One region of the Nocardioides sp. JQ2195 genome, then DNA from elsewhere that is predicted to be linked to it. Evidence: predicted binding sites of a transcription regulator. Region 1 holds the regulator's gene; the other holds the start of a gene.

Region 1 (15,087 bases):
CGCAGCGCTACACCACTACCCGGGACTTGACCGTTACGAGATCCTGGAGCTCATCGATCGCGTCGGACGAATCGAGGCAGATGGCCCAGCGGGGCAGGCCTGTCGTGCAGGTGTAGGCATCCAGAGCCGCGCCTTGCAGAAAGGTGAGCACCCGCTCGCGGGTAGATGCAGCGATGACCGGTGGTACACGCTTTTCTGACGCACGACCTCCGCATCCCAGCAACGCCAGAAACTCCACGAGCCGCTTGCTTGCAACATTGAAACCGGGACACTTGCCATTTTGATGGATGATCTGCCCTTGAAGGCCGAACGTAGCGAAGCACGCTTGTTGGACTCGCTCGAGGACGCTGTCGACGGAGTTGGTGATCACAACCGTCCAGTTGCACAGATTGCGGTGTCCTTCGGAGAAGTAGGCACCCAAGAACAGCGCCAAATCATCTGTGAGCGTCTTCGGGATTCGGATGGCCTTCTCCCTTCCACGGAGCGGCCGATCGACGGGACGCGGCAACACCGCCGGTTCACTCGCCCACGCGCCTCCATAGCGAACGCCCACGTAGTCCCCCGGTTCAACGTCCCCAGCAGCGATCAGTCTGGGCACCTCGTCGCCGCCGGCTGAGACCAAGAGCTCAGCCGAAGGCGAGTATTCACGCAGTCCACGACCGCGGATGGCAAGAGCAACAGTTGATTCGAGCAGCATGACGACTGCCGTTCTCGACCCCTGGGTGAATGTGTGTGTCGGTTCTACAGGAAGCCACCGACAACGCAGAACGGGCCCGACACTCAGTGGTGTCAGGCCCGTTCGCAGGGGTCAGCTCAGTTGATCAGCTGCAGCCGGAGGTGCTTCCGCAACCTTCGCACACGTGGCACGAGCCGGCGGGGCGCATCTTGGTGCCGCAGGTGAGGCAGAGCGGGCTGTCGATCGCCGTACCGCTGATCTTCTCGAGAAGCTCGGCGGAGGTGTGGGCACTCTGGGGTGCTTCGACGATCGTTGCCTCGACCGGGGCTTGGTTTCGAGACGCCTCGTTCCTCGGCTCCTCAACCACCGCAGAAGACGCCTCGTTCCTCGGCTCCTCAACCACCGGGGGCTCGACGAGCTCGGAGGCGCTACCGGTCTCCTCGACCAGTTCGTAGGAACCGGTCTCGAGCTGGCGCTGACGCTCCTCGGCGGAGTAGATGCCGAGAGCCGAGCGGTCCTCGAAGGACATGTAGTCCAGGGCCAGACGGCGGAAGATGTAGTCCATGATCGACTGCGCCATCCGCACGTCCGGGTCATCGGTCATGCCGGCCGGCTCGAAGCGCAGGTTGGTGAACTTCGAGACATAGGTCTCCAGCGGGACGCCGTACTGCAGGCCGATCGACACCGCGATTGAGAAGGCGTCCATCACACCGGCCAAGGTCGAGCCCTGCTTGCCCAGCTTGAGGAACACCTCACCGAGCTCCCCGTCGTTGTGGGCGCCCGAGGTCATGTAGCCCTCGGCACCGCCGACGGTGAACGACGTGGTGCGCGACACGCGCGACTTCGGCAGGCGCTTGCGGGTCGGGGCGTAGACGACCTTCTCCACGACCTTCTCGACAACATCAGATTCCGTCTTGCTGTTCGAGTCGCTGCCCTTGTTCTCGCCCTTGCCTGACGAGAGCGGCTGACCCACCTTGCAGTTGTCGCGGTACACGGCCAGGGCTTTGATTCCGAGCTTCCAGCCTTGGAGATAAACGTCTTCGATTTCCTCGACCGTCGCCTCCTCAGGAAGGTTGACCGTCTTGCTCACGGCCCCGCTCAAGAACGGCTGAGCAGCCGCCATCATTCGCACGTGACCCATGGGCTTGAGCGCCCGGGCACCCATCGCGCAGTCGAAGATCTCGTAGTGCTCGGTCTTCAGACCCGGCGCGTCGATGACATGACCGTGCTCGGCGATGTAGGCAACGATCGCCTCGATCTGCTCGGGCTGGTAGCCCAGCTTCTTCAGCGCCCGCGGGATCGTCTGGTTCACGATCTGCATCGAGCCACCACCGACGAGCTTCTTGAACTTGACCAGCGAGAAGTCCGGCTCGATGCCGGTGGTGTCGCAGTCCATCATGAAGCCGATGGTGCCGGTCGGCGCGAGCACGGAGGCCTGCGCGTTGCGGAAGCCATTGGCCTCACCGGTGGTGAGCACGTCGGCCCACGCCTGGGTGGCCAGCTTGTGCACGGCCAGGTCCTCGGTGTGCAGGGTGCGTACGGCGTCGTTGGCGGCCTGGTGCTTGCGCATGACCCGCTTGTGGGCGTCCGCGTTGCGCGCGTAGCCGTTGTAGGGACCGACGATGCCGGCGAGCTCTGCCGAGCGCTTGTAGGACTGGCCGGTCATCAGCGACGTGATCGCGGCAGCCATCGAGCGGCCACCGTCGGAGTCGTAGCCCAGACCCATCGCCATCAGCAGCGCGCCCAGGTTGGCGTAGCCGATGCCGAGCTGGCGGTAGTTGCGGGTGGTCTCGCCGATCGGCTCCGTCGGGAAGTCGGCGAAGCAGATCGAGATGTCCATCGCGGTGATGATCAGCTCGACGGCCTTCGCGAAGAGCGGGGCGTCGAAGGTGTCGTCGTCCTTGAGGAACTTCAGCAGGTTCAGCGACGCCAGGTTGCACGACGAGTTGTCGAGCGACATGTATTCCGAGCACGGGTTGGACGCGGTGATGCGGCCGGTCTCGGGGTTGGTGTGCCAGTCGTTGATGGTGTCGTCGTACTGCAGGCCCGGGTCGGCGCAGGACCAGGCGGCCTCGGAGATCTTGCGGAACAGGTTGCGGGCGTCGACGGTCTCGATGACCTCGCCGGTGCCGCGGGCCTTCAGGCCGAACTCGGTGCCGTCCTCGACCGCACGCATGAACTCGTCGGTGACGCGCACCGAGTTGTTGGCGTTCTGGTACTGCACCGAGGTGATGTCCTTGCCACCGAGGTCCATGTCGAAGCCGGCGTCACGAAGCGCACGGATCTTGTGCTCCTCGTTCATCTTGGTCTCGACGAACTCCTCGATGTCGGGGTGGTCGACGTCGAGCACGACCATCTTGGCCGCACGACGCGTGGCGCCACCCGACTTGATGGTGCCGGCGGAGGCGTCGGCGCCGCGCATGAAGGAGACCGGGCCCGACGCCGTACCACCGGAGGAGAGGAGTTCCTTCGACGAACGGATGCGGGAGAGGTTGAGGCCGGCGCCGGAGCCGCCCTTGAAGATGAAGCCCTCTTCCTTGTACCAGTTGAGGATCGAGTCCATCGAGTCATCCACGGAGAGGATGAAGCAGGCGCTCACCTGCTGCGGGCTCGGCGTGCCGACGTTGAACCAGACGGGAGAGTTGAAGGAGAAGTACTGGTGCACCAGCAACCAGGTGAGCTCGTGCTCGAAGAGCTCGGCGTCGGCCTCGGAGGCGAAGTAGCCGTGCTCCTGGCCGGCGTCGGTGTAGGTGTTCACGACCCGGTCGATGAGCTGCTTGAGGCTCCACTCGCGGGCGTCGGTGCCGACGGCGCCGCGGAAGTACTTGGTGGTGACGATCGTGGAGGCGTTGACGCTCCAGAAGTCGGGGTACTCGACGCCACGCTGCTCGAAGACGGACTCGCCGGTCTTCCAGTTCGTCTGGACGACGTCGCGACGCTCCCACGTGATCTCGTCGTAGGGGTGCACGCCCTCGGTGCTGAAGACCCGTTCGATCTTCAGGCCCTTGCCCTTGCCGCCCTGCGCCTTTGCAGAGCCGCTGTTGACCGTCTCCGTCATGTCTCCTCTTTCCCGATCTCCGGCTGATGAACTTCTGGTCGTGCCTGGTGCTGGTGTGACTGGTGCTGGTGTGCTTGATGCTGGTGTGACTGGTGCTGGTGTGCTTGATGCTGGTGTGACTGGTGATGTGGGTGTTGCTGCTGGGACCGCCGATGCGACGGATCCCTGAGTAGTGCGCCCGGCACGCAGCTTCCCCACTACGTGCCGGGCGGTCTGTGGTCAGCCCGTGGGCTGGGGTTGCTTCTCGCCGGGCGCCGACGCGCCGGCCTCGAAGCCATGGGAGACGCCGGCGGAACGCTCCGCACGCAGCATCGCGATCTCGGACTCGAAGTCCTCGGCGGACTCGAACGCGCGGTAGACGCTGGCGAAGCGCAGGTAGGCGACCTCGTCGAGCTCGCGCAACGGGCCCAGGATGGCGAGGCCGACCTCGTTGGCCGGGACCTCGGCGGACCCACCGCTGCGCAGTGCGTCTTCGACGGCCTGGCCCAGGCAGGCCAGCTGGTCGGCGGTGACCGGACGACCCTTGCAGGCCTTGCGGACACCGGAGACGGCCTTCTCGCGGTTGAACGGCTCGCTCGCGCCGGAGCGCTTGAGCACCGTCAGCTGCATCTGCTCGACCGTCGTCCAGCGCTTGTTGCAGGCCGGGCACGTCCGGCGGCGGCGGATCGATCCACCGTCGTCGCCGACGCGGGAGTCGAGCACGCGGGTGTCGGTGCTGCGGCAGTAGGGGCAGTGCATCTCTGGCAGCCTCCTTCACGGGCTCGTACGGCGAGTTGTTGCGCTGTGCTGGCGTGGGTTTGCGGTCGCTCCACGGGACACCACGAAGGCCCCACGGAAGGGGGCTGCTGAGGCGGTCTCGTTGTGGAGAACAGGTCGTTCCCTGTGGACAACTGGCGGTCAACTGTGGGTTCTCGACCCAGTCCCTGTGGACTAGATGTGGAAAACCACAACGGTGTAACTACTAGATGTAGTGGTAACCGTACGTCGGCTCCCCAGCCGATGCAAGCCCCGTCCGAGATCTTTTTCCATCACTCGTATAACCGCAGGTCAGGGCCGAATCATCCCTCCGACACGCGCCTCAGTGGCATCCTTCGAGTGTCCCGCGAGTGCTCTGCGCGTGCCTTGCGAGGCACCTGACGAGCCACCTGAGGCGACGCCCTCGCCAACTGTGAGCGCCGACCTCCCGACAGTGGAGGATTTCACGCACCAGCTGCGTGAAATCCTCCATCGTTCGACCCTCAAGCGCGCACTCAGCGACCAGCCCGCCGACCTTCCGCACCGGCTTCTCCACAGGTCATCGCCGACCCCGTTGCGGCGATCGACCGGGCGCTGAAGGCTTCCTCCATGGATGTCCGTGCCCTGCAGGCGATCCAGGAACACCAGGCCGGCGTGATCTCACGCCGACAGGTGGTGGCCTGCGGCGGCACCGACCGCGACATCGCCCGGCTGGTGCGCCGACGCACGCTCACCCGTGTGATGACCGGTGTCTACGTCGACCACAACGGCCCGCTCTCGTGGGAGCAGTCCGCGTGGGCGGTGGTGCTCCGGCACTGGCCGGCCGCCCTGACTGGCGGCTCGGCACTGGTGGCGCATGGCCTTCGCCTCCCCCGTTTCCTGAGGGCACCGGGTCCGACGGCCTTCGACGCACTCGGGCCGACCGGTGACGCGCCCACCGGTCGGCGCCGGGGCGCGACCATGATCCCGGGCGTCGGGGTCGACGTGATGGTGGAGGCGCACCGTCGACCCGACCGGGTGGCGGGTGTGCGCCTCACTCGCTCACGAAACTTCGACGACCTGGCGCTCCTGCACCTCAGCCCGCCGCGCGTGCGCCTCGAGCACGCGGTGCTCGAGGTCGCCTCACGTGCGCCTGACGAGGCCGCTGCCGTCGGAGTGCTGTCGGATGCCGTCCAGTCCCGGCGAACCACAGCCCAGCGCCTGCTGGTCGCGCTCGAGCTCCGCCCACGGATGCGGCATCGCAAGCTGTTGCTCCGCCTGCTCGCGGACGTGTCATCGGGAGCCTTCTCGGCGCTCGAGCAGCGCTACCTGGTCGACGTCGAGCGCAGGCACGGCCTGCCCACCGCACGCCGGCAACGCCGGGAGCGCCGGGAGCGCGGAGTGGTCTTCCGCGACGCCGACTACGAGAAGTACGCCGTGATCGTCGAGCTCGACGGTCGCCTGGGCCACGAGTGGTCCGACGATGCAGGCCAGGACCTCGACCGAGACATCGATGCGCTCATCGACCAGCGGGTCACCGTGCGAGCCCGCTGGCACCAGGTGCTCGATCCCTGCCGTCTCGCCGCGGCCCTCGTGCGGATCCTGTGGGCTCGCGGCTGGACCGGCCGACCCCGTTCGTGCGGTGCCGACTGCGCGGTCGGCCTACTCCTGCGCGCGCAGCCGCCGGACAGTGGAGGATTTCACGCAGACAGTGCGTGAAATCCTCCACTGTCGGCCGTGGCCCAAGCCAGGGTGTCGTGCGGGCCACATTTTCGCTGACCCCGCCCGCCATTCGTAGCGGCCTGACACAATGGCCATCGTGGCAAAGCAGGGGGCCGGAAAAAGAGCAGGATCTCGGCGGGGGCCAAAGAAGCGGTCGCTCCCGAGTCGGTCTGCCCTGCTCCTGTGCCTGGCGATCACCGTCTGCGTGGTCGCGTGGGGCTATCTCGTGTTCGCCGCGATCGACTTCGGGCGCTCGGCGCGTGGCGGCGAGTCGGGGGCCTGGACCTTCCTCGGCCTGGCCTGCCTGGGCGCCGCTGCCTGCCTGTTCGTCGGGATGATCCTGATCGGCCGACTCCTGCGCGCGACCGGCATCATCACCGCCCCGACCGGTCCGGACGGCAGAGGGACGCGCGCGCCGAGCCCCACGAGGCCCACGACCGTCTCGAGCGCAGGTACGAGCAGCACCAGCGCGAGCGACACCACTGCCAGCGCGGGCTCGCACGTGAGCAGCACCACTGCCAGCGCGGGCTCGCACGTGAGCAGCACCACTGCCAGCGCGGGCTCGAGCACCAGCAACATCCCGAACACCGCGAGCAGCGCGCCGAGCACCACGGGCACCGGCAGCGCCAGCAGCACGCCGAGCGCCGGCACCGGCACCGCCAGCAGCGCCAGCAGCACACCGAGCGCCGGCACCGCCAGCGGTTCGCCGAGCTCGGCGACCACCAGCCCCGGCACCTCGGGCAGCATCACGCCGGCCGCCGTCCCGGAACCGCGCACCACACCCGGTCCCGACCCGAGTCGGGACACCCCGCCCCAGGGCCACCACAGCGCATCCGGCAACAACAGTGCATCCAGCAACCACAGCGCATCCAGCAACAACAGCGCAGCGGGCAACCAGGTCGGACACAACCTGCTGTCCGGCGACACGGCCGAGGTGCCCAAGGTGCCGTCCGCGCGCTACAAGGGCAAGCGCATCGCCCGGTGACCGCACGCCACGAGGCCCCGCGCAGCGCCCGATGACCGCACCCCACAAAGGCAAACGCCTCGCCCGCTGACCACACCCCACGACGCAAGCGCCTCGCCCGGTGACCGCGGAAGATCCAGTTAGGTTAACCTAACTCGGTGGTTCCACCTTCCCCCGCGCGGCCAACGGTCGCCCCGCCCGAGCGAGTCCACGCACCCCCCGGAACGCCTGGAACTTCCACGCCACCGGCCAGCGCCTGGGCCCTCCTGCGACGCGGGCTGGCCCGCAACAAGGCTCGCCTGGTCGCCAGCTTCGGTCTGCTCAGCCTCTGGCAGGCCTGCGAGACCCTGGTGCCGGTGATGATCGGCCTGATCATCGATCGCGCGGTCGCCACCGGCGAGGTCCGCGAGATGGTCGTCTGGGGACTCGCCCTCTGCGCGCTCTTCGGCTTCCTCTCCTACGGCTACCGGTTCGGCGCACAGATCGGGTTCAGCGTCATGCAGCAGGAGATGCACCGGACCCGCGTCGAGATCGCGGCGCACGCGCTGCACCCGCGCGGAGCCAGGACGTCCCTGCGCCCCGGCGAGACACTCTCGCTGGCCACTGCCGACGCCGAGCTCGTCGGGCAGTTCATCCGCTCCATGGGCTTCACGGTCGCCGCGGTCATCTCGCTGGCCGGAGCGTCGTGGTACCTCCTCACCCTGGACCTGACGCTCGGCCTCGTGGTGCTCGTCGGCGTCCCGATGGTGCTCGCGCTGACCCAGGCGATCACCCCCGCGATCTCCCGGCACACCGAGCACCAGCAGTCCACGGTCGCCGAGGCGACCGGCGTCGCCACCGACCTGATCCGCGGCCTGCGCGTTCTCAAGGGAATCGGTGCCGAGTCGGTCGCCGGGTCCCGCTACCGAGCACTCAGCGGACGGGCCCGCGACGCATCCGTGCGGAGCACGTCGACGTACGGCGCGATGGCCGGCCTCACCCAGGGCCTCTCGGGACTGTTCCTCGCGGCCGTCGCTGTGGTCGCCGGGCACCGGGCACTCTCCGGTGACATCAGCATCGGCGAGCTGATCGCCGTGGTCGGCCTGACCCAGTTCCTGGCCGAGCCCCTCGGCATGCTCGGCGACATCTCCGCCCACACCGCACGGGCCCACGCCTCCGCCCGCCGGATCGTGGTGTTCCTGCACACCCCGCACCTGGTGCCGGTCGGCGACGCGCACCCGCACTCGGGGGCAGGACTGCGACTCACCTCCGTCACGGCTCCCGGCCTCAACCGGGTCAGCCTGGACTCTCGCCCCGGCGAGATCCTCGGCATCGCGGTCACCGACCCGGCGGCTGCCGCTTCACTGATGGCGCTCGTGAGCGGCTCGTCGTCCCCTGTCTCCGGCGACCTCACCCTGGGCGGCCTGCCGCTGGACGAGCTGTCCCTCGCCGCCCGCAACGAGCACCTGCTGGTCAGCCCGCACCACGTCGACCTCTTCGAGGGCACCCTGCGCAGCAACATCGACCCGACCTCCACGCTCGCCCCCGCGGAGCTGGACCGACTGCTCGACGCGTCGGCCTGCGCCGACGTGGTCTCGCTCGTCCCCGAAGGCCTCGACCAACCGGTCACCCCCGACGGCGCCACCTTCTCCGGAGGCCAGCGCCAACGCATCGCGCTGGCCCGCGCCCTCGCCACGGACGCGCCCCTGCTCGTGCTGCACGACCCCACCACCGCCGTCGATGCGGTCACCGAGCACCGCATCGCAGCAGGCATCCGCGAGCTGCGCAGCGACGCCGCGGGGCGGCGTACGACGTGGCTGGTCACCTCCTCCCCCGCCCTCCTCGCGCAGTGCGACCGGGTCTTGCTGATCACCGACGCCGGCGTCACCGGCGAGGGCACCCACCACGAGCTCGCCGCCGACCCGACGTACGCCGAGGTGGTGCTGCGATGAGCACGCGCCACCTCCTCCCCATCGCCACGCGCCAGGAGACGGCCGGGCTCGCCTGGCGCCTGGTCGCCCGTCACCGGTTGCCGCTGGTGGCATCGATCGTCTCGTTCGTGCTGGCCGGCCTCTGCGCCTTGGTGGCGCCGTGGATGCTCGGGCACATCGTCGACCTGGTCATCGAGGGCGCCCCGGCGCGCGAGCTCACCACGGCCGCCGTCGTCATCGGCGTCGCAGCCGTGGGAGGCGGGTTGTTCACCTGGGCCTCCGTCGCCTTCCTCGCCCGCGCCGGCGAGCCCGCTCTGGCCGAGCTGCGCGAGGACGTGCTCGACAAGGCACTCGCCCTGGACTCGGCCCGCGTCGAGGCAGCCGGCACCGGCGACCTGCTCTCCCGCGTCGGGGACGACGCCCGCACCGTCGCCAGCTCGCTCACCGAGATCGTGCCGACGCTGGTGAACTCGCTGGTGCTCGTGGCCTTCACCGCCGCCGGCCTCTTCGCGCTCGACTGGCGTCTGGGCCTGGCCGGCTTGGGGGCGCTGCCGTTCTACGTGATGGGACTGCGCTGGTACCTCCCGAAGTCGGGCCCCTACTACGCGCGCGAACGCGTGGCCCAGGGCGAGCGCGCCCAGGCCATGGTCAGCGGGCTGCAGGGTGCACCCACCGTGCGCGCCTTCGGGATGTCGGCCGACCAGGTGGCCACCATCGAGGACCGCTCCGACGAGGCCCGCACCATCTCCGTCACCGTGTTCAGGCTGCTCACCCGCTTCGGCGCACGCTCCAACCGCGCCGAGCTGATCGGGCTGCTGCTGGTGCTGACCACCGGTTTCCTGCTGGTGCGCGCCGACTCCACCACGGTGGGCGCGGTGACCGCCGCCGCGCTCTACTTCCACCGACTCTTCAACCCGATCAACGCGCTGCTCTACATCTTTGACTCGGTGCAGTCGACCGGCGCCTCGCTCTCCCGCCTGGCCGGCGTCTCGCTGCTGCCCCCTCCGCCTGCCCGGCCGGGTTCGCTGCCGGCCGCTCCGGGGCCACTGACACTCGCCGGCATCGACCACGCGTACGTCGAGGGGCGCCCGGTGCTCTCCTCGGTCGCGGTCACCATCGCACCGGGCGAGCGGGTCGCTCTCGTCGGTGCCACCGGGGCCGGCAAGACGACACTCGGCGCGATCGCGGCCGGCGTCCTGCCGCCGACGTCCGGACGTGTGGACCTGGCCGGCACCTCATTGGCGGAGCTGCCCAGCAGCGTCCTGCGCCAGCGGGTCTCGTTGATCAACCAGGACTTCTACGTCTTCGCCGGCACCGTGCGCGACGCGGTGACCCTGGTCGCCGCCGACGCCACCGACGACGCTGTCCGGGCGGCGCTCGAGACCGTCTCGGCCCTCGGGTGGGTCGAGGCGCTGCCCGACGGCCTCGACACCGTCATCGGTGGCGGCGCCCACCCGCTGACCCCGGCCCAGGCCCAGCACCTCGCCCTGGCCCGGATCGCGCTCGCCGACCCGTGGTTCGTCGTGCTCGACGAGGCCACCGCCGAGGCGGGCTCTGCCGGCGCCCGCGACCTCGAACGGGCCGCACTGGCCGTCACCGAGGGCCGCGGCGCCCTCGTGGTCGCGCACCGGCTGACCCAGTCGGAGTCGGCGGACCGGGTGCTGGTCATGCACGAGGGCCGCGTGGTCGAGGAGGGCAGCCACGACGAGCTGTTGCGCTCCGGCGGTCGGTACGCCGAGCTGTGGGCTGCCTGGTCGGGCAGCTGAGCCGAGTCGGTCGGCACCACGGCGCGCCTCACCGGGCTCCGTCGGGGACGTCCAGGGCTGCGGCCATGAGGGCACCGTGGCCGAGCGCCGGGCCCTGACGCCCCGGCCCAACAGCAACGCGTTCCGCACTGGCCGCCGTGGACCAATTGGTCCACCGCGGCCAGTCCGCGGGCGACCGCCCACCCGGAGCCCTTCGAGACGGACAGGCCGCTCATCACCGTGCGTCACAGGGCGGCGGCGAAGAGGACGGTGCCGACGCCGTCTGCGCCTCGCTGGGCAGCCGAAGGCTCCCCGCGGACAGCCGTGGGGATACGGCGCTCTCCCGGTCCCGTCCACCCGCCGCACGACACGTCGAATCTTTGTTCGAGGAAATCCTTGCCTTGTTCGAACACATGATCTAACTTCGTACATGTGTTCGATCGAAAGTCTGATCGATCCCGACAGCTCCACAGCTTCCCCGGAGGCCGTTGTCGGTGGTCACCGTTAGACATTCGCTCAGCACCGACCACCCACTTCCCCCGGAGGTCTCGATGAGCACCATGACCCTCAGCCCCGCCAGCCAGACCAGCACGATCCCGGTCGGCCAGCGCCAGGTCAGCACGATCCAGGTCGGCCAGCGCCAGACCAGCCAAGGCAAGGTCGGCCAGCGCCAGCTCCGCCTCACCCGGCGCGGCCGCGTGGTCATCTTCATCGCGGCACTGCTGGTGGTCATGGGCGCCGCCCTTCTCCTGGCCAACGCATCGACGGCCACCAACCACGCCGGCGTCGACCAGCCGACCCGGGCAGTCGTGGTCGAGTCCGGCGACACGTTGTGGAGCATCGCGGGCGACCTGGCCGGGGACGGCGAGGTGCGTGACATGGTGCACGAGATCAAGCAGCTCAACGCGCTCGACTCCTCGATGCTGATGACCGGCCAGACCATCTTCGTGCCGATCAGCTGACACAGATTTCCGCAGGTCGCCTCGACCCCGGCCTGCGGATGGGGAAGACGAAGGGCGGGGCGCCGACAACCGGCCACCCCGCCCTTCGCACGCCCGAACCCAGCTCGCACCTGAACCCGCGACACGTTCGAACAGGTGTTTGAACCCGAGGGCGATTGAGGCTACGTTGGAAATCCACCCGGACAGGACTGCGGAAGGCACGCCGATGGCACGAAACGACAAGGTCGCCGAACTCCCCGACGGGCCTCCCGACGCGACGGGCCTGACCCCGCGCCAGCAGCGCATCCTGAACAGCATCAGCGACTCCCTCGAGCGCAAGGGCTACCCGCCGAGCATGCGCGAGATCGGCGAGACGGTCGGCCTGACCAGCTCCTCCTCGGTCTCCCACCAGCTCAAGGTCCTCGAGGCCAAGGGCTTCATCAAGCGCGACCCCAACCGTCCCCGCGCGATCCAGGTGTTCCTGCCCGAGACGATGGCCCCGGGCCGCGCCGTCGGGTCGGCCGGTGAGTCCGTCATCGACGAGACCGGCATCGGCGACGCGATGCCGTCCGCCACCTACGTCCCCGTCGTTGGCCGGATCGCGGCCGGCGGCCCGATCCTGGCCGAGGAGCGTGTCGAGGAGATCTTCCCGCTGCCGAAGACGCTCGTCGGTGAGGGCACCCTGTTCCTGCTCGAGGTCTCCGGTGACTCGATGATCGACGCCGCCATCTGCAACGGCGACTACGTCGTGGTCCGTCAGGAGCAGACCGCCCGCAACGGCGAGATCGTGGCCGCGTTGATCGACGGCGAAGCCACCGTGAAGACCCTGCAGCGGCGCGACGGCGAAGTCTGGCTGATGCCCCACAACGATGCCTACGAGCCGATCGACGGCAGCAACGCCAGCATCCTCGGCATCGTCACCGCGGTCCTGCGGCGGGTGTGAGCCCCGCGCGGGGCGTGAGTCGTCAACTGCGTCGAGGCGGCAAGGGCGTGACAGAATCCGCTCATGCTTCGCACCTCCACCCTTGCTGTCCTCACGCTCGTGGCCGCCGGGCTGTCCACCAGCCCGGCCCACGCTGACCGGACCAGTGCTGACCGCGGCGGTGCCGACCGCTCCGACGACGTGGTCTCGGCCGCGGGCCAACACCTCGACGGCCAGGTCGTGGACCGGGTGGCCGACACGGTGGACCAGACGATCCCGGAGCTGACCGAGCTCCTCGAGTCCGACTCCACGGCCCGCGTGCGCAACGGCCGACTGTTGCACCAGGACACCTTCGAGCAGGCCGAGTCCACGGTGTCCGAGCACGTCGCGCGGGCCTCGGCACCCCTGTCCCAGACGTTCGAGCTGCACAGCCGTCCCGGCGGCAAACGCACCATCTATCTCGACTTCAACGGCGAGCGGGTCTGCGACAGTGGCTGGACCGGTCCCGGCGACTGCATCAAGGCCCCCGCCTTCGACACCGACGGGCGCTCCGGGTTCAGCTCCGGTGAGCTGCGTGCCATCCAGTCCGCGTGGAAGCGCGCGGCCGAGGACTACGCGCCGTTCGCCGTCGACGTCACCACGGAGCGTCCCTCCGCCGGGGACATCACCCGCTCCGGCAGCGGCGACAAGCGGTTCGGCGTACGTGCCGTGATCACCAGCTCCAACTCGGTGCGCAAACGGGTCTGCGGTGGCCCCGGCTGTGGTGGCGTGGCGTTCGTCGACATCTTCGATCGGTCCCGGGCCAACCGCTTGCGCGACTTCTGGGTGTTCCCCCGGGAGGTCAACAACCAGCCCCGCCGGATCGCCGACGTCGTCTCCCACGAAGCCGGCCACACTCTCGGCCTCTCCCACGACGGCACGCGCAGGAGTCCCTACGCGAGCGGCCACGGCATCTGGGCGCCGTTGATGGGCTCGTCGAACCGCCAGCTCACCCAGTGGAGCCGCGGAGAGTACGCTCACGCCGACAACCGCGAGAACGACCTCTCCGTCATTGCCTCCAACGGTGCTCCGCGGGTCCGCGACGACCACGGCGGTCGCTCCGGGAGCGCCACCAGGCTGCGTGCTGGGCAGGCCGCGCGGGGTGTGATCAGCAGGGGCAGCGACACCGACGTCTTCCGGATCAGGACCACCTGCCGGGCCAAGCTCACGGTGCGCGCCCGCAATGCCGGGGAGAGTCCCAACCTCGACATCCGCCTGACCCTGACCAACAGGGCCGGCCGGGTGCTCGCGCGGCGCAACCCGCTGTCGTCCGCCTCCGGCGAGGCGCGCGGTCTCGACGCGACGTACGCCGGCAAGCGCCGGGCCGGGGTCTACTTCGTCCGGATCGACGGCGTCGGAGCCCGCGACCCGAGGACGACGGGCTACAGCGACTACGCCAGCCTCGGCAGCTACCGGGTGACGCTCGACTCCCGCTGCGGCGGCTGAGCCGGGCGCGCCACCGGGTCGCGAGCTGGCCCGCGGCGCGTCCCGGTCAGCCGGCCGCGAGCCGCTTGAGCGCGTTGCGCGCCACCTGGGGGTCGGCGGTCGTCCACATCGGGGGCAGGCTGGCCTTGAGGAAGTTGCCGTAGCGAGCCGTCACCAGGCGGGGGTCGAGCACCGCGACCACGCCTCGGTCAGCGGTGGTCCGGATCAGTCGGCCGGTGCCCTGGGCCAGCAGCAACGCGGCGTGGGTGGCCGCGACCTGCATGAACCCGTTGCCGCCTGAACGGTCGGCTGCCTTCTGGCGCGCCGACATCAGCGGGTCGTCGGGACGCGGGAACGGGATTCGGTCGATCAGCACCAGCTGGCAGGTCTCCCCCGGCACGTCGAGGCCCTGCCAGAGACTGAGCGTGCCGAACAGGCAGGTGTGCGGATCGGCGACGAACTGCTTCTGCAGCTCCGCCAGCTGGGCCTCACCCTGGGCGAGCGTAGTCAGGTGGGGCAGACGCTTGCGCACCTCCTCCGCGGCGGCCTCGGCGGCCCGTTTGCTCGAGAACAGGCCGAGGGTGCGCCCGTCGGCGGCGTCGACGAGGTCGACGATCTCGTCGAGCTGCGCCCTCACCAGTCCGTCACGACCCGGCGGGGGCAGGTGCCGGGCGACGTAGAGGATCGCCTGCTGGCCGTAGTTGAACGGCGAGCCGACGTCGATGCCACGCCAGGGCAGCACGTCCTCGGTGCGGGGCGAGGTCTCTGTGGTCGCGATGCGCTCGTCGGCCTTGAGCCCGAGGGACGAGGCGACCGTGCTGAAGTCGCCCCCGAGCATCAGGGTCGCCGAGGTGAAGACCACCGTCTTGTCGCTCAGCAGCTTGTCGCGCATCGGGCCCCACACCTGGAGCGGCGCCACGCACAGCTGCGGGCCGCCGCGCGAGGGGTCGCGGTCGTTGCGCCAGAGCACG
Region 2 (15,087 bases), 1.4 Mb from region 1:
CCCCGCCAAGGTGACCCGCTCGGCCCTGCAGAACGCCGCGTCGATCGCCGCGCTGTTCCTCACCACCGAGGCCGTCGTCGCCGACAAGCCGGAGAAGGCCGCCCCGATGGGCGACCCGACCGGTGGCATGGGCGGCATGGGCGGCATGGACTTCTGATCGGTTCCCGATCGGAGTCCTCGCCACCACGCGAGACAGCTTCACCGAACGGCCCCCGGGATTCGTCCCGGGGGTCGTTCCCCATTTTCCGCGAACGGGCAATTCTTGCTGCGCCAGCGTGCAGTTGTTGTGGCGCGAGCGGGCAGTTCTTGGTGCCTGCCCAAGTCGAACTGCGGCCCGCCTCCTGACGACTGGAGACAAGAACGGGTTGGGCCGACCTCTAGGATCGAGGCCATGCGTAGATCTCTCGTGGCTGTGCCGCTCCTGCTCGTGCTCACCGTGACCGTCGGGTGCGGCGACGACGACAAGGACAGCGACTCGAGCCCGGAGCCGACCACCTCGGCCAGCGCTGCACCGGGTGGGGAGGGGAGTGACGCCCCGAGCGAGGAGCCCTCCGAGGAGCCGACCGCTCAGACCACCCAGCCGGTCACCGGGGAGCAGTTCTGCACCGACACCCAGGAAGCACTGCACGGCAGCTCGTCCGACCAGATCCTGCAACAAGTGGCTCAGGTCGTGGCCGACGGACTTCCCGAGGACATGCCGAAGGATGCGGTCGACGGCATCCAGGTCCTGATCGACATCGCCCCGCAGCTGGACAAGGCATCGACGGCGATCCAGGCCTACACCGACCTGAGCTCGACCCAACGCAGCAACGTGAACTCCCTCGCAGCCTACCTCACCACGACCTGCGGCAAGAACCTGATCGCCGACATCGTGCCGGCGCTCAAGGAACTCCCCAGCGAGCTGAGGTCGCTGCTGCCGAAGGAACTCACCAAGCACTGAGCCCGTCGTCACCGCCCACGACGCACAATGGACTCGTGACCGACCGACTCCTCAACGCCCGCGCCGTCGTGATGCGTGACCTCGAGGCCACCGGGGTCGCCAACCCCGAGATCGTCTCCGTGCTGGAGGACGCAGTCAGCGAGCGACGATGGTGGGCTGAGCAATGGCCCGCAGGGGCGTCGTACGTCGGTGGGCTGGTCGCCCAGGACGTGCAGGACGCGCTCCTCGAGCGAATGGGCCGTTGGCCGGTCTGCCCGCGCTGCGACGCCGCCGTGCACGCGCTCTACATCCACCCCGAGCTCGGCGGCCCCGACCCTGTCTGGGTCTGCGAGGAATCGGGAGCCACGGTGGCGCCGCTCGGCGAACTCGGAGGTTCGGCCATCAACAAGTGACCGTTCGCGCAGCAACAAGTGACCGTTCGCGCAGCAAGAAGTGACCGTTCGCGTCACTAGGGTGAGGGCATGACGGTGCACGGACTGTTGTTGGCTGCAGGCGCAGGTCGCCGGATGGGAACACCGAAGGCGCTGGTCGACGACTGGCTGGAGCGTTCGGTCGAGGGCCTGCGGGCCGGTGGTTGCGACGACGTGACCGTCGTGCTGGGCGCCGAGTCCGAGCGGGCTCGGGCGTTGCTGGTGGACGCTCAGGTCGGCATCGTCGAGGCCGCCGACTGGGCCGACGGGATGGGCGCCTCCCTCCGGGCAGGGCTGGCCGCTGTGGAGGAGGACCCCGCGCGGTGCGACGCGGTCCTCGTCACGCTCGTCGACCTGCCCGACGTGGGGCCCGACGTCGTACGCCGGGTGCTGGCAGGCGCCGCGGGGAAGGACGTCCTGCGCCGGGCGTCGTACGTCGGCCGGCCGGGCCACCCGGTGCTGATCGGTCGCGACCACTGGGGCGGCGTACGAACCGAGGCGACGGGGGACCGCGGTGCTCGCGGCTACCTGGCCACGCACGAGGTCGAGCTCGTCGAGTGCGGCGATCTCGCCACCGGCCACGACGTCGACACCCGGGATACTCCCTAACTTCACGCATGCCGATCGGCGCTTGAGACCTGTCTGACGTTGGGGACTATCGGGGGGCAGTGAGGGGTGGGGTATCGGCGAGGTCCAACCGGGCGCCAACGTGGTGCTGGGTACCCTCGGGAGCATGGGCAACCAACCAGCTCCGGCCGACGTCGAGGAGGTCGAGCGACTCCTCGGCAAGACCGGGTATGTCAGTGACGAGTCGCTGGCCACCGTCGTGTTCCTCGCGCTGCGCATGCAACGCCCGCTGCTGCTCGAGGGAGAGCCCGGCACCGGCAAGACCGCGCTCGCCGAGGCGATCGCCGAGTCGATGGACCTGCCGTTGATCCGGCTCCAGTGCTACGAGGGGATCGACGCCACCCAGGCGCTCTACGACTGGGACTTCCCGCGCCAGATCCTGCACCTGCGAGCGATCGAAGCAGTGGCGGGCAGTGCCGCGGGCCGTTCCGTCCAGGACGCCGAGAAGAGCTTGTACGACGAACGGTTCCTGCTCGCCCGCCCCGTCCTCAAGGCGCTCCGGGAGACCCCGGCGGTCCTGCTGGTCGACGAGGTCGACCGGGCCGACGACGAGTTCGAGGCGTTCCTGCTGGAGGTGCTCTCGACCTATCAGGTGACGATCCCCGAGATCGGCACGGTGAGGGCGGCGACACCGCCGATCGTCGTGCTCACCTCCAACCGCACCCGCGAGCTGCACGACGCGCTGAAGCGGCGCTGCCTCTACCACTGGATCGACCACCCCGGCCTGGAGCGTGAGGTCGAGATCCTCCGTTCGCGCGCACCCGAGGTCAGCGCGGAGCTGGCCCGCCAGGTCGCCACCGTGGTGCAGAGCCTGCGCGGGCGCGACGACCTGCTCAAGCCACCCGGGGTGGCCGAGACACTCGACTGGGCACGGGCCCTGGAGGCCCTCGGCGCCACCGAGCTCGACCTCGCCACGGCATCGGCGACCCTCGGGGCGCTGGTGAAGTACCGCGAGGACGGCGACCGGGTGCGCCAGGCCCTCGACCGGATGATGGCGGTGTGAGCATGCGGCACGAGGCAGACGAGGTGGTGCTCGGGTTCGCCCGGGCCCTGCGCGCTGCCGGTGTGCCCGTCACCCAGGACCGGACCCAGGAGTTCACCCGGGCGGTGGCACTGGTCGGACTGGCGGACCAGCGGGCGACCTACTGGTCGGGGCGGGCCACGCTCTGCTCCTGTCCCGACGACCTGGCTCGCTACGACCAGGTCTTCGAAGCCTGGTTCAACCACCGGGACGGACTGCCGCGCACGGTGCCGTCCGCTGACCCACCGCGGCCGATCGCCTCCGACCTGGCGGAGGGCGACGACGAGGCGGGCGGGGCAGACGACCAGGACGACCAGGACCCGGTGCGCGCGATGGCCAGTCGCACCGAGCGCCTGCGGCACCGCGACGTCGCGGCGATGAGCACCGCCGAGAAACGCCTGCTGTCCTCGCTCTTCTCGGGCATCAACCCCCGGCTGCCCCAGCGGCGGGCCTCGCGCCACCAGCGCTGGCACCGCGGCACCGTCGACGCGCGGCGTACCCTGCGCGACAGCCTGCGCCGCATGGGTGAGCCGGCGGACCTGGCCTGGCGCCGCCGCGGCACCCGTCCGCGGAGGGTGGTGCTGCTGATCGACGTCTCCGGCTCGATGAGTGCGTACGCCGACTCGTTGCTGCGGTTGGCCCACCGGTTCGTGACCGCCGACGACGGGCGCCACGTGGAGGTGTTCACCCTCGGCACCAGGCTCACCCACGTCACGCGCGCCCTGCGGCAGCGCGACCCGGACCGGGCGTTGATCGCCGCCGGTGAGACCGTGCCTGACTGGTCGGGTGGCACCCGCCTCGGTGAGGTGATGCGGGTCTTCCTGGACCGGTGGGGCGCGCGTGGACTGGCCCGCGGCTCGGTGGTCGTGCTGTGCAGCGACGGGTGGGAACGCGGTGACGCCGCCCTGCTCGGCGAGCAGATGGCCCGGCTCCAGCGGCTCGCGCACCGGGTGGTGTGGGTGAACCCCCACCGCGGCAAGGACGGCTACGTGCCGGTGCAGCAGGGCATCGCTGCCGCGTTGCCGCACCTCGATGACTTCCTCGCCGGCCACACGCTGGCGACGTACGACGAGCTGGTGGAGGTGGTGGCGCATGCGTGAGGTGCTCCCGGAGCTGTTGGAGTGGTGGCGGGCCGGCGAGACGGTCGGGATGGGCACCGTGGTCGCGACGTTCCGCTCGGCGCCCCGTCCTGCGGGCGCGTCGATGCTGGTCGGCCCGCAGGGAACCGCGGTCGGATCGGTGTCCGGCGGCTGCGTCGAGGGCGCGGTCTACGAGCTCGCGACCGAGGTCGGCGAGGCCGGCACGCCCGTCCTGCAGCGCTACGGCATCTCGGACGACGACGCGTTCGCGGTCGGCCTGACCTGCGGCGGGATCCTCGACGTCTACGTCGAGAAGGTGAACCAGGAGACCTTCCCCGAGCTGGGTGCGATCGCCGAGGACCTCGAGGCCGGGCGGCCGGTGGCGGTGGCCACCGTCGTCGAGCATCCCGATCCTGCGTGGCTCGGCCGCCGGATGCTGATCCACCCCGGCGAGCAGTCGAGCGTCTCCCTCGGCAGCCGGCGGGCCGACGACGCGGTGCGTGACGACGCGCTCGGCCTGCTCGCCTCGGGGCACAGCGGCACACTCACCTATGGCCCCGACGGGGAACGTCGTGGTGAGGGCATGCGGGTCTTCGTCTGGGCGTTCGCGCCCAAGCCACGCATGCTGGTCTTCGGTGCGATCGACTTCGCCGCCGCCGTGGCCCGGGTCGGCAGCTTCCTCGGCTACCACGTGACGGTCTGCGATGCCCGTCCCGTCTTCGCCACCAACACGCGGTTCCCCGAGGCCGACGAGGTCGTCGTGGACTGGCCGCACCGCTACCTGGCCGCCGAGCAGGAGGGTGGCCGGATCGACAACCGCACCGTGCTCTGCGTGCTCACCCACGACCCCAAGTTCGACGTACCGCTCCTCGAGGTTGCGCTGCGGCTGCCCGAGGTCGGGTACGTCGGGGCGATGGGCTCGCGGCGTACCCACGACGACCGGATGGACCGGTTGAAGGAGGCGGGCCTCACCGCGGAGGAGCTGGACCGGCTCTCCAGCCCGATCGGGCTCGACCTCGGGGCGCGCACGCCGGAGGAGACCGCGATCAGCGTGGCTGCCGAGATCATCTCGTTCACCTGGGGCGGGAGCGGCCAACGCCTGGCCGAGACCGACGGCACCATCCACCACCACGACGCCTGACCGCCCGCCCCCGCCCCCGCCGCCGCTCCGCCCCCGCCCGCCCCCGCCCCGTCCTGCCGCTTCCGAGTAACGCGGTGTCCGTGCCACGTCACGAGCGACCAGTCACCCGTGAGGTGACAGCAGCACCGCACAAGTGCAGGGTCCGGAACGGCTGACGCCTGCCCGTGCCTGGGCTACGGTGGCGACAGACCGCCAGGAGAGCCGATGTCCGTCGATCGCCACGAACTGCACACCCGCAGGCTCGATGCCGTGCGCGCGTGGACGGCCTTCGTCGAGCAGGGCGACCGGGCCGAGCGGTTCGTGCGTCCGGAGATCCTCCACTCGTGGGTGCGTTCTGGCGCCGTGCTCACCCCCGACGTGACCGAGGCTCCGCTGGCCGACGAGTCCGACACCGCCGCCTACTGGGCGGGCTCACCGCTCCAGCGGGCGGTCGAGCAGGTCGAGGACGAGCTGCGGCGTACGGCCGATGACGGCGACCTCGTGCTTGCGGTGACCGACCCGGAGACCCGCATCCTCTGGACGTACGGCGGACGCGTGATGCGACACAAGGCCGAGTCGGTGAACTTCGTGGCCGGGGGCAAGTGGGACGAGTCGAGTGTCGGGACGAACGCGCTCGCCCTCGCGCTGCACACCGGTGCCCCCTCGATGGTGTTCAGCGCCGAGCACTACGCCCCGATCGTGCACAACTGGGTGTGCTGGGCGGCCCCGGTGCACAACCCGGCCACCGGGGAGCAGCTGGGCGTGATCGACCTGTCGACGACGTGGGACCGCTCCCACCCGATCGGCTTGGCGACGGCGCGGATGATGGCGCGGCTGATCGAGTCGGCGATGGCCCAGGTGGTTCCCCGGCAGTCGTCCACGCTGGTCGTGCCCGGCGCCCGGACGTCGTCCGAGTGTGGCCTCGACCTGCGCTTGCTCGGCTCGGCCGACGTGCGCCTCGACGGCGAACGGCTGCTGCTGAACCGTCGCCAGACCGAGATCCTGGCCCTGCTCACCCTCCACCCCGAAGGCCTCAACCTCGACCAGCTGCACGCACTCCTCTACGGCGACCAGTCGATCAGCCCGTCGACGCTCAAGGCCGAGGTCTCCCACCTGCGGCACGCGGTCGGCGGCCAGCTCGCCTCGCGTCCCTACCGGCTGACGCTGCCGGTGCAGACCGACGTCGAGACGGTCGTGTGCTGCCTGCGCCAGGGGCGGGTGCGCGAGGCCGTCGCCGCGTACGGCGGTGACCTGCTCCCCGGCACCGATTCCCCCGGGCTGGGCGAGTACGCCGACTACCTGGCCGTCGCTGTGCGGGAGGCGTTGCTGGGCGATCCGGTCCCCGCAGCCGTGGCCCGCTACACCGAGCTGGCGCCGTACGACACCGAGGTCGTGGAGGCGTGCCTGGCCCGGTTGGGGGAGTCGCCGCACCCCCTGAAGCCCTTGCTCAGGGGACGGCTCGCCGCCGCCTCCCGCTGAGCCATTTCCTCGATAGTCCCCAACGTCTCGCAGGTCCGAACAGCCATTTCACCTGTGAGACGTTGGGGACTATCCGGAATTTGGTGCGTGGCCAACCATTCGCCAACCTCGCAGCCCTAACGTGAGCGGCGTCACAGCGTTCACGCCTGCGAGGAGTCGTCCATGACCAGGATCGAAGTCACCGTCGACGGGGCGAAGGTCTCCGACGAGGTCGAGCCGCGGATGCTGCTGGTGCAGTACCTGCGGGAGAAGCTCGGGAAGACCGGCACCGTGATCGGGTGCGACACCAGCAACTGCGGCGCCTGCACGGTCCACCTCGACGGGCGCAGCGTGAAGTCGTGCAACGTGCTGGCGGTGCAGGCCGACGGTCACGAGGTGACCACCATCGAGGGCCTCGCCCAGGACGGTGAGCTGCACCCGATGCAGGCCGCCTTCCACGAGTGCCACGCCCTGCAGTGCGGTTTCTGCACGCCGGGCATGGTGATGCAGTCGATCGACCTGCTCAACGACAACCCGAAGCCCGACGAGCAACAGATCCGGCAGGGGCTCGAGGGCAACCTGTGCCGGTGCACCGGCTACCACAACATCGTTCGCGCGGTGCAGACCGCTTCCGGGCAGGAGGTCAACAAGTGACCGCCACACAGGATGCTCCCAGCGAGCAGCTCGAGATCGGCAGGGACCGACGGCGCAAGGAGGACCAGCGCCTGATCACCGGCCGCACCCGCTGGACCGACAACATCACCCTCCCGGGCATGCTCCACCTGGCCATGGTGCGCAGCCCGTTCGCCCACGCGAAGATCACCAGCATCGACACGGAGGAGGCCAAGAAGGCCCCCAACGTGGTGACCGTGGTGACCGGCAAGGATCTCGGTGAGGAACAGGGGAGCTTGCCGAACGCCTGGCCGATCACACCCGACCAGGTCGCGCCTGCGCACCCGCCCGTCGCGATCGACCGGGCCACCTTCGCCGGCGAGATCGTGGCCGTCGTGGTGGCCAGGAGTGCCGCCGAGGCGAGGGATGCGGCCGAGCTGGTCGACGTCGACTACGAGGAGCTCCCCGCGGCCCTCGACCTCAAGGAGGCGGCCAACGACACCACCCTCGCGCACCCCGACCTCGGCACCAACAAGTCGGCCAAGTGGGTCTTCGACTCCGGCGACGCTGGCACCGGTGGCAACGTCGACGAGGCCATCCAGAAAGCCAGGGACGGCGACGGCATCGTCATCGAGCGCGAGTTCCGCCAACAGCGGCTGATCCCCGCGTTCATGGAGCCCCGCTCCACGGTGGTCGACCCGACCGGCGAGCAGATCACGATGTGGAGCGCCACCCAGATCCCGCACATCCTGCGGTTCCTGCTGGCCGCGGTGCTCGGTGTCTCCGAGTCGAAGGTGCGCGTGATCGCGCCTGATGTCGGTGGTGGTTTCGGGGGCAAGCTGCAGACCACGCCGGAGGAGTTCATCACGATGGTGATGGCCCGCCGGCTGGGCAAGCCGATCAAGTTCACCGAGACCCGCTCCGAGTCGATGATGGCCGCCCACCACGGCCGCGACCAGTGGCAGAAGCTCACCCTGAGTGCCGAGAAGGACGGCACCGTCACCGGCTTCAAGGTCGAGCTGACGGCCGACCTCGGCTCACACGTCAGCCTGATCGGTGGCGGCGTACCCGTGCTCGGCGCGTTCATGTTCAACGCGATCTACAAGTTCCCGGCGTACCACTTCTCCGTGCAGACGGTGCTGACCAACAAGGCCTGGACCGACGCCTACCGCGGCGCCGGCCGACCGGAGGCGACCTTCGGCATCGAGCGGATGATGACCGAGCTGGCCGCCGAGCTCGGTGTCGACCCGCTCGAGATCCGCGAGAAGAACTGGATCAAGCACGAGGAGTTCCCGTTCACCACCGTGGCCGGCCTCGAATACGACTCCGGCAACTATGAGGCAGCGACCGCGAAGGCCAAGGAGAACTTCGGGTACGACGAACTCCGCGCCGAGCAGCAGCAACGACGCGAGAGCAACGACCCCGTCCAGTTGGGCATCGGTGTCTCCACCTTCACCGAGATGTGCGGTCTCGCTCCGTCACGGGTGCTCGGCAGTCTCGACTACGGCGCCGGTGGCTGGGAGCACGCAACGGTGCGGATGTTGGCCACCGGCAAGGTCGAGGTGATCACCGGTGCGAGTGCTCACGGGCAGGGCCACGAAACGGCCTTCAGCCAGATCGTGGCCGACCGGCTCGGCGTACCCTTCGAAGATGTCGAGGTGCTCCACGGCGACACGATGGTGGCGCCGAAGGGCCTCGACACCTATGGCTCGCGCTCGCTCGTGGTCGGCGGTGAGGCGTTGGTCAGGGCGGCGGACAAGGTGATCGAGAAGGCGAAGCCGATCGCGGCGCACCTGCTCGAGGCCTCGCCCGACGACATCGAGTTCAAGGCCGGCCGCTTCGGTGTCCGCGGCACCGACCAGGGCCTGGCGATGGCCGAGGTGGCGTTGGCGACCTTCGCGGCGCACAACCTGCCCGACGGTGTGGAGCCGAGCCTCGACAGCGACGCGACCTACGACCCGGTGAACTTCAACTATCCGCACGGCACCCACCTGTGTGCGATGGAGGTCGACACCGAGACCGGCGCCGTGAAGATGCGCAAATACACCTGCGTCGACGACATCGGCAACGTGATCAACCCGCTGATCGTGGCCGGTCAGGTGCACGGCGGGCTGGTGCAGGGCATTGCTCAGGCGCTGTGGGAGGAGGCGGTGTACGACGACAACGGCACGCTGGTCTCGGCGTCGTTCGTCGACTATCTGGTGCCGACCGCGGCCGACACGATCAGCTTCGACATCGACCACACGACCACACCGGCGCTGACGAACACACTCGGAACCAAGGGGGTTGGCGAGGCGGGCACGATCGCGTCGACGCCGGCGGTGGTCAATGCCGTCGTCGACGCGATCCGCAAGTTCGGTGTCAACGACGTACGCATGCCCTGCACGCCCGAACGGGTGTGGAAGGCGATCCACCACAGTGGCGGCGGCGAGCCGACCACGGAGGCAGCCAAGCCCCACTTCGATCCGGCCTCGGGTGACGAGGGCACGGCAGACCGCACGGACGGAGCAAGTGAATGATTCCCGCACAGTTCGACTACCTGGCGCCCACCACGGTGGAGGAGGCCCTGGCGGCCCTGGCCGAGCACGGTGACGACGCGAAGATCATCGCTGGCGGTCAGAGCCTGCTGCCGGTGCTGCGGATGCGGCTCAACGCACCCGAGCTCGTCATCGACCTGGGGCGCATCGAGTCGTTGCGCGGCGTCAGCGAGGACGGCGACGCCCTGGTGATCGGGGCGATGACCACGCACACCGACGTCGGCAACGACCCGCTCGTGGCCGAGCACGCGACGCTGGTAGCCAAGGCGATCGAGCACCTCGCCGATGCCCAGGTCCGCCACCGCGGCACGTTCGGTGGGGCGCTGGCCCACGCCGACCCGGCCGGCGACCTCGGTGCGCCGGCACTGGCCCTCGACGCGGAGTTCGTGATCACCGGGAGCGGGGGAGAGCGCCGGGTCTCGGCGGCCGACTTCTTCGAGGACTTCATGACCACCGCGATCGCCGAGGACGAGATCCTCACCTCGGTGCGCATCCCGAAGCACACCGGCTGGGGCGCCCACTACGAGAAGTTCGTGCGGGTGGCCCACCAGTGGCCGATCGTCGCGGTCGCAGCGACCGTGAAGACCGACGGCGGCACCATCTCCGAGGCCCGCGTCGGCCTGACCAACATGGGCTCGATCCCGTTGCGGGCGACCGCCGTGGAGCAGGCGCTGGTCGGCCAACCCGCCACCGACGAGGCCGTACGCCGGGCAGCGGCGGCCGCCGCCGAGGGCACCAACCCGCCCTCCGACCTCAACGGCGACGCCGACTACCGCAAGCACCTGGCGACCGTGCTGACCCGACGAGCCGTGCTCGCTGCTGCGGGGGCGTGAGGTCGGTGGACCTGACGCACGAGTTCACCGTTCCCGCGACCAAGGCCGAGACCTGGGCTGCGCTCAACGACCTCGAGTCGGTGGCCGGGTGCTTCCCGGGTGCCACGGTGTCGTCCGTCGAGGGCGACACGTTCACCGGGTCGTGCAAGGTCAAGCTCGGCCCGATCGCGCTGGTCTACAACGGCTCCGGCTCCTTCACCGAGAAGGACGAGGCCGCCGGCATCATGAAGATCGAGGCCAAGGGCAAGGACAAGCGCGGCAACGGCACCGCCGGCGCCGACGTGGTCGCCACGATCACCGAGACCAGCCCGACCGAGACCAGCGTCAAGGTGGTCACCGACCTGAGCATCACCGGCAAGCCGGCGCAGTTCGGCCGCGGTGTCATCCAGGACATCAGCGACAAGCTGCTCGGCCAGTTCGTGGAGTGCCTCAAGACCAAGGTCGGGGGAGAGCCCGAAGCTGCCTCGGAACCCGAGGACGCCGAGGCCACTCCGGCCTCGGTGCCGACGGGTGCGGCGGCAGTGTCCGGACCGGATGGTGACCCGGATGCCGGACCCTCGTCCGCACCGCCGGCCAGTGCCCCATCAGGCAGTGCCCCACCGGCCAGTGCCCCATCAGGCAGTGCCCCATCAGGCAGTGCCTCGCCACCACCCGGTCAGGACGACGCCCTCGACCTGGGTGCGACGGTGGTGCCGATCCTGCTGAAGACCTACGGCAAGCAGCTGGCCGCGGCACTGGGCGTCCTCGCGCTGATCGTGTGGATCGCCCGCCGCCGCTGACTTCCCGCCCCGCCCGCGGAGGTCGCCTCGTCGCAGCGAGGGATCAACTGTTCGACCATCTCGCCGGTCCACCTTCACGCGCGATTTGCAGTCACCTGGTGACAGTGGATCGCGCGCATCGTCGTCCCGAGTCGGAGTGAACGCCGACCCCGATCTCAGAAGACGTTGAGCGGACGGAACTGCACCGAGATGCGCGGGCCCGATCGGGCCGTCTTCGGGACACAGTGCTCCCAGGTGCGTTGGCAGGAGCCGCCCATCACCAGCAGGTCGCCGTGGCCCATGGTGAACGAGATCGACTCCCCGCCACCCCGTGGACTGCTCGTGTGGCGCCCTTGCCGCTCGGTCGCCGTCTCACGGTCGCGGGTCGGCTTCCGGCCCGCAGCGGCCTCACGCCGCGGACGCAGGGCCAGGCGACGCGGGTCGCCGAACGAGACGATCGCGACCATGGTGTCCTCGTGACGGCCGCGACCGATGGTGTCGCCGTGCCATGCCACCGAGTCGCGCCCGTCGCGGTAGTAGCAGCAGCCGGCGCTGACGAACGGCTCCTCCAACTCCGGCAGGTAGTGGTTGCTGAGGGCCTCGCGGGCCTCGACCAGAGTCGGGTGCGGCAGGGCCTCGCCCGCGGCGTACGTGTGGAGGAGCCGTGGCACGTCGACCACCTGGTCCCACATCTCGCGGCGCTCCGCACGCCACGGCACGTCGGCGACCAGGCGGGCGAAGACCTCGTCGGCGCCGGTGATCCAGTTGGGGCGTACGTCGACCCAAGCTGCCCGGCCGCCGGGTGTGGCCAGCGGCGTACGCCGAGTGGGCGCGAGCGAGCCGACCTCGGGCGCGGGGGCGACGTCGAAGAGGTTGGCCTGGAACTCGACGCTCATGGAGCCGACGATAACAGATTGATCGAACAACCGTTCGAACAGTTCTCGGGGTGTCAGGGGTGTCCCGGAACCAACCCTGAACTCCGCACAGATCCATGTTCGGCTGTCGGCGCGATCCTCTAGGTTGGTGCCCATGACCACCGACGCCGCGCCCGCGGCACGCGTTGCGAACCTCACCAAGACCTACGGCACCGGACAAGCGACCGTGCGTGCCCTCGACGACGTCACGCTCGAGATCGGTGCGGGGGAGTTCACCGCGGTGATGGGGCCCAGCGGGTCGGGCAAGTCGACGCTGATGCACTGTTGTGCGGCCCTGGACACGGCAGACGGCGGCACCGTGCACATCGGGGAGCACGAGCTCACCGACATGAACGACAAGCAGCTCACCCGGCTGCGACGCGACGAGATCGGCTTCGTCTTCCAGTCCTTCAACCTGGTGCCGACGCTGACCGCCGACGAGAACATCAAGCTGCCGATGGCGATCGCCGGCCGCAAGCCCGACCAGGAGTGGTACGACACGGTGATCTCCACCGTCGACCTCGGCAGCCGGCTCAAGCACAAGCCCAGCGAGCTCTCCGGTGGTCAGCAGCAACGCGTGGCGGTGGCCCGCGCCCTGGCCAGCCGGCCGAGCATCGTGTTCGCCGACGAGCCCACCGGCAACCTGGACTCCAGGTCCGGCGCCGAGGTGCTCACCCTCCTGCGCGACAGCGTGGACCAGCACGGCCAGACCATCGTGATGGTCACCCACGACCCCGTCGCCGCGGCGTACACCGACCGGGTGGTCTTCCTCGCCGACGGTCGCATCGTCGACGAGCTGCGCCACCCCGACCGCGAGGCGATCCTCGACAAGATGGCTGACCTCACCGCGCGCGAGCTCGGGGTCTGAGCGCCGATGCTCAAGGTCACCTGGCGCAACCTCCTGGCCCGCAAGGTCAGGTTGATGCTCTCCGGCTTCGCCATCGTGCTGGGCGTCGCGTTCGTCGCCGGCACGATGATCTTCACCGATGCCATGGGCGGTGCGTTCGACGACATCATCGAGGGATCGACCGCCGACGTCGAGATCGGCTTCGCCGGGGCCGGTGACTTCGACTCGGCCCAGGACAACCGCACGATGCCGGCCAGCGTGGTCGACGACCTCGAGGCACTGCCCGAGGTCGAGTCGGTGCACCCGCAGAACGCCCTGCAGTCGATCTACATCATCGGTGAGAACGGCAAGGTCGTCGGCGGCAACGGGCCACCCGGCCTCGCCTTCAACCCGACCACCGCCACCTCCCTGACCGGCAAGCCGATCCTGGTCACGGCTGAGGGAGAGCTGCCCGACGGGCCCAACGAGGTGGCGATCGACGTCGACGCCGCCGAGAAGGCCGGCTACGAGGTCGGTGACACCGTCACCCTCGCCACCAGCGGCACGCCGCCGACGATGAAGGTCAAGCTGACCGGTCTCGTCGAGTTCGGCTCGGGTGGGCTCAACGGCGCCACCCTCACGGTCTTCGACACGAAGTTCCTGCAGGACACGTTCTTCGGTGGCAAGGACGTCTACACCTCGATCTCCCTCAACGCAGCCGATGGTGTCTCCCAGGAGGAGCTCGCCGCGGCCGCTCAGGAGGTGTTGCCGAAGGACGTCGTGGCCCGCACCGGCGACGAGTCCGTGAAGAAGAACAAGGCCAGCCTCGACGAGATCATGGGCTTCCTCAAGACCTTCCTGCTCGTCTTCGCGGGTGTCGCCCTGGTGGTCGGCATCTTCCTGATCATCAACACCTTCTCGATCCTGGTCGCCCAGCGCAGCCGCGAGCTCGCCCTGCTCCGCGCCCTCGGCGCGTCCCGCGGCCAGGTCAACCGGTCGGTGATCACCGAGGCGCTGGTGGTCGGCCTGGTCGGCTCGACCGTCGGCCTCGGGCTGGGCTACCTGCTCGCGCTCCTCCTCAGGTTCCTCTTCGGCCGCTTCGGGCTCGATCTCGGGGGAGCCGAGTTCCCGGTCAGCGGTTGGACCATCTTCTGGTCCTACGCGGTCGGTCTGGTCGTCACCACGATCGCGGCGGTGCTCCCCGCCGTACGCGCTTCGCGGATCCCGCCGATGGCCGCCCTGCGCGACGACGTCGCCCTGCCCGAGGCGACCCTGCGCAAGCGGATGATCGCCGGCGCCGTGCTCGTCGTGCTCGGCGCGGGCGGCATGATCGGCGGCCTCGCCGGATCCGGCACCACCGGCCTGGTCCTGATCGGCGCGGGCATCCTGTTCATCCTGATCGGGGTGGCGCTGATGAGTGCGCTGCTCGGTCGGCCCCTCCTGAGCCTCTTCGCCGTGGCCTACCGCCGGATCTTCGGAAGTGTCGGCAACCTCGCCGCGCAGAACACCCTGCGCAACCCGCGGCGAACCGGTGCCACCGCCAGTGCGCTGATGATCGGGCTGGCCCTCATGTCGATGATGTCGATCTTCGGCTCGTCGGCCTCAGCCTCGACCGACGCGACCATCGGCAAGTCGCTGACCTCGCAGTTCATCGTCTCCAACGCGGTCGGCCAGCCCTTCTCTCCCGACGTGGCCCGCCAGATCCGCAAGCTGCCGACCGTGGCGGGCGTCGCGGCCCTGCGCCAGGCATTCCCGAAGGTCGACGGGAAGGTGGTCTACGCCGTTGCGGTGAAGGCCGAGGACCTGAGGTTCGCCTTCCGCGTGCCCGTTGCGTCCGGGAGCCTCGACGACCTCCAGCCCGGCACCGTGGCGATCTCCGCGAACCAGGCCGAGAACCTGGGGCTCGACATCGGTGACCCTGTCACCCTCGAGTTCCAGGCCGGCGAGGTCAC

The links. The regulator LexA, encoded in region 1, represses DNA repair genes until DNA is damaged. The targets are predictions, from matches to a motif close to TCGAACANNTGTTCGA.
Positions count from the first base shown of each region.
Region 2: the regulator LexA is predicted to act here: its motif matches at 12,314-12,329, upstream of ncot_RS03305 (alpha-ketoglutarate-dependent dioxygenase AlkB).

Region 1 is NZ_CP050902.1:3,414,393-3,429,479, forward strand. Features, by position in the region: gene ncot_RS16220 (hypothetical protein) at 8-697, opposite strand; gene ncot_RS16225 (vitamin B12-dependent ribonucleotide reductase) at 822-3,734, opposite strand; gene nrdR (transcriptional regulator NrdR) at 3,954-4,472, opposite strand; gene ncot_RS16235 (hypothetical protein) at 5,079-6,167, shown strand; gene ncot_RS16240 (hypothetical protein) at 6,390-7,112, opposite strand; gene ncot_RS16245 (ABC transporter ATP-binding protein) at 7,293-9,065, shown strand; gene ncot_RS16250 (ABC transporter ATP-binding protein) at 9,062-10,810, shown strand; gene ncot_RS16255 (LysM peptidoglycan-binding domain-containing protein) at 11,341-11,751, shown strand; gene lexA (transcriptional repressor LexA) at 11,957-12,673, shown strand; gene ncot_RS16265 (hypothetical protein) at 12,737-14,137, shown strand; gene ncot_RS16270 (ATP-dependent DNA helicase) at 14,184-15,087, opposite strand, start outside.
Region 2 is NZ_CP050902.1:694,688-709,774, forward strand. Features, by position in the region: gene groL (chaperonin GroEL) at 1-157, shown strand, start outside; gene ncot_RS03250 (hypothetical protein) at 392-940, shown strand; gene ncot_RS03255 (hypothetical protein) at 976-1,332, shown strand; gene ncot_RS03260 (nucleotidyltransferase family protein) at 1,402-1,959, shown strand; gene ncot_RS03265 (MoxR family ATPase) at 2,084-2,980, shown strand; gene ncot_RS03270 (VWA domain-containing protein) at 2,983-4,098, shown strand; gene ncot_RS03275 (XdhC/CoxI family protein) at 4,091-5,218, shown strand; gene ncot_RS03280 (transcriptional regulator) at 5,423-6,676, shown strand; gene ncot_RS03285 ((2Fe-2S)-binding protein) at 6,839-7,309, shown strand; gene ncot_RS03290 (xanthine dehydrogenase family protein molybdopterin-binding subunit) at 7,306-9,786, shown strand; gene ncot_RS03295 (xanthine dehydrogenase family protein subunit M) at 9,783-10,637, shown strand; gene ncot_RS03300 (SRPBCC family protein) at 10,643-11,416, shown strand; gene ncot_RS03305 (alpha-ketoglutarate-dependent dioxygenase AlkB) at 11,572-12,291, opposite strand; gene ncot_RS03310 (ABC transporter ATP-binding protein) at 12,425-13,177, shown strand; gene ncot_RS03315 (FtsX-like permease family protein) at 13,184-15,087, shown strand, end outside.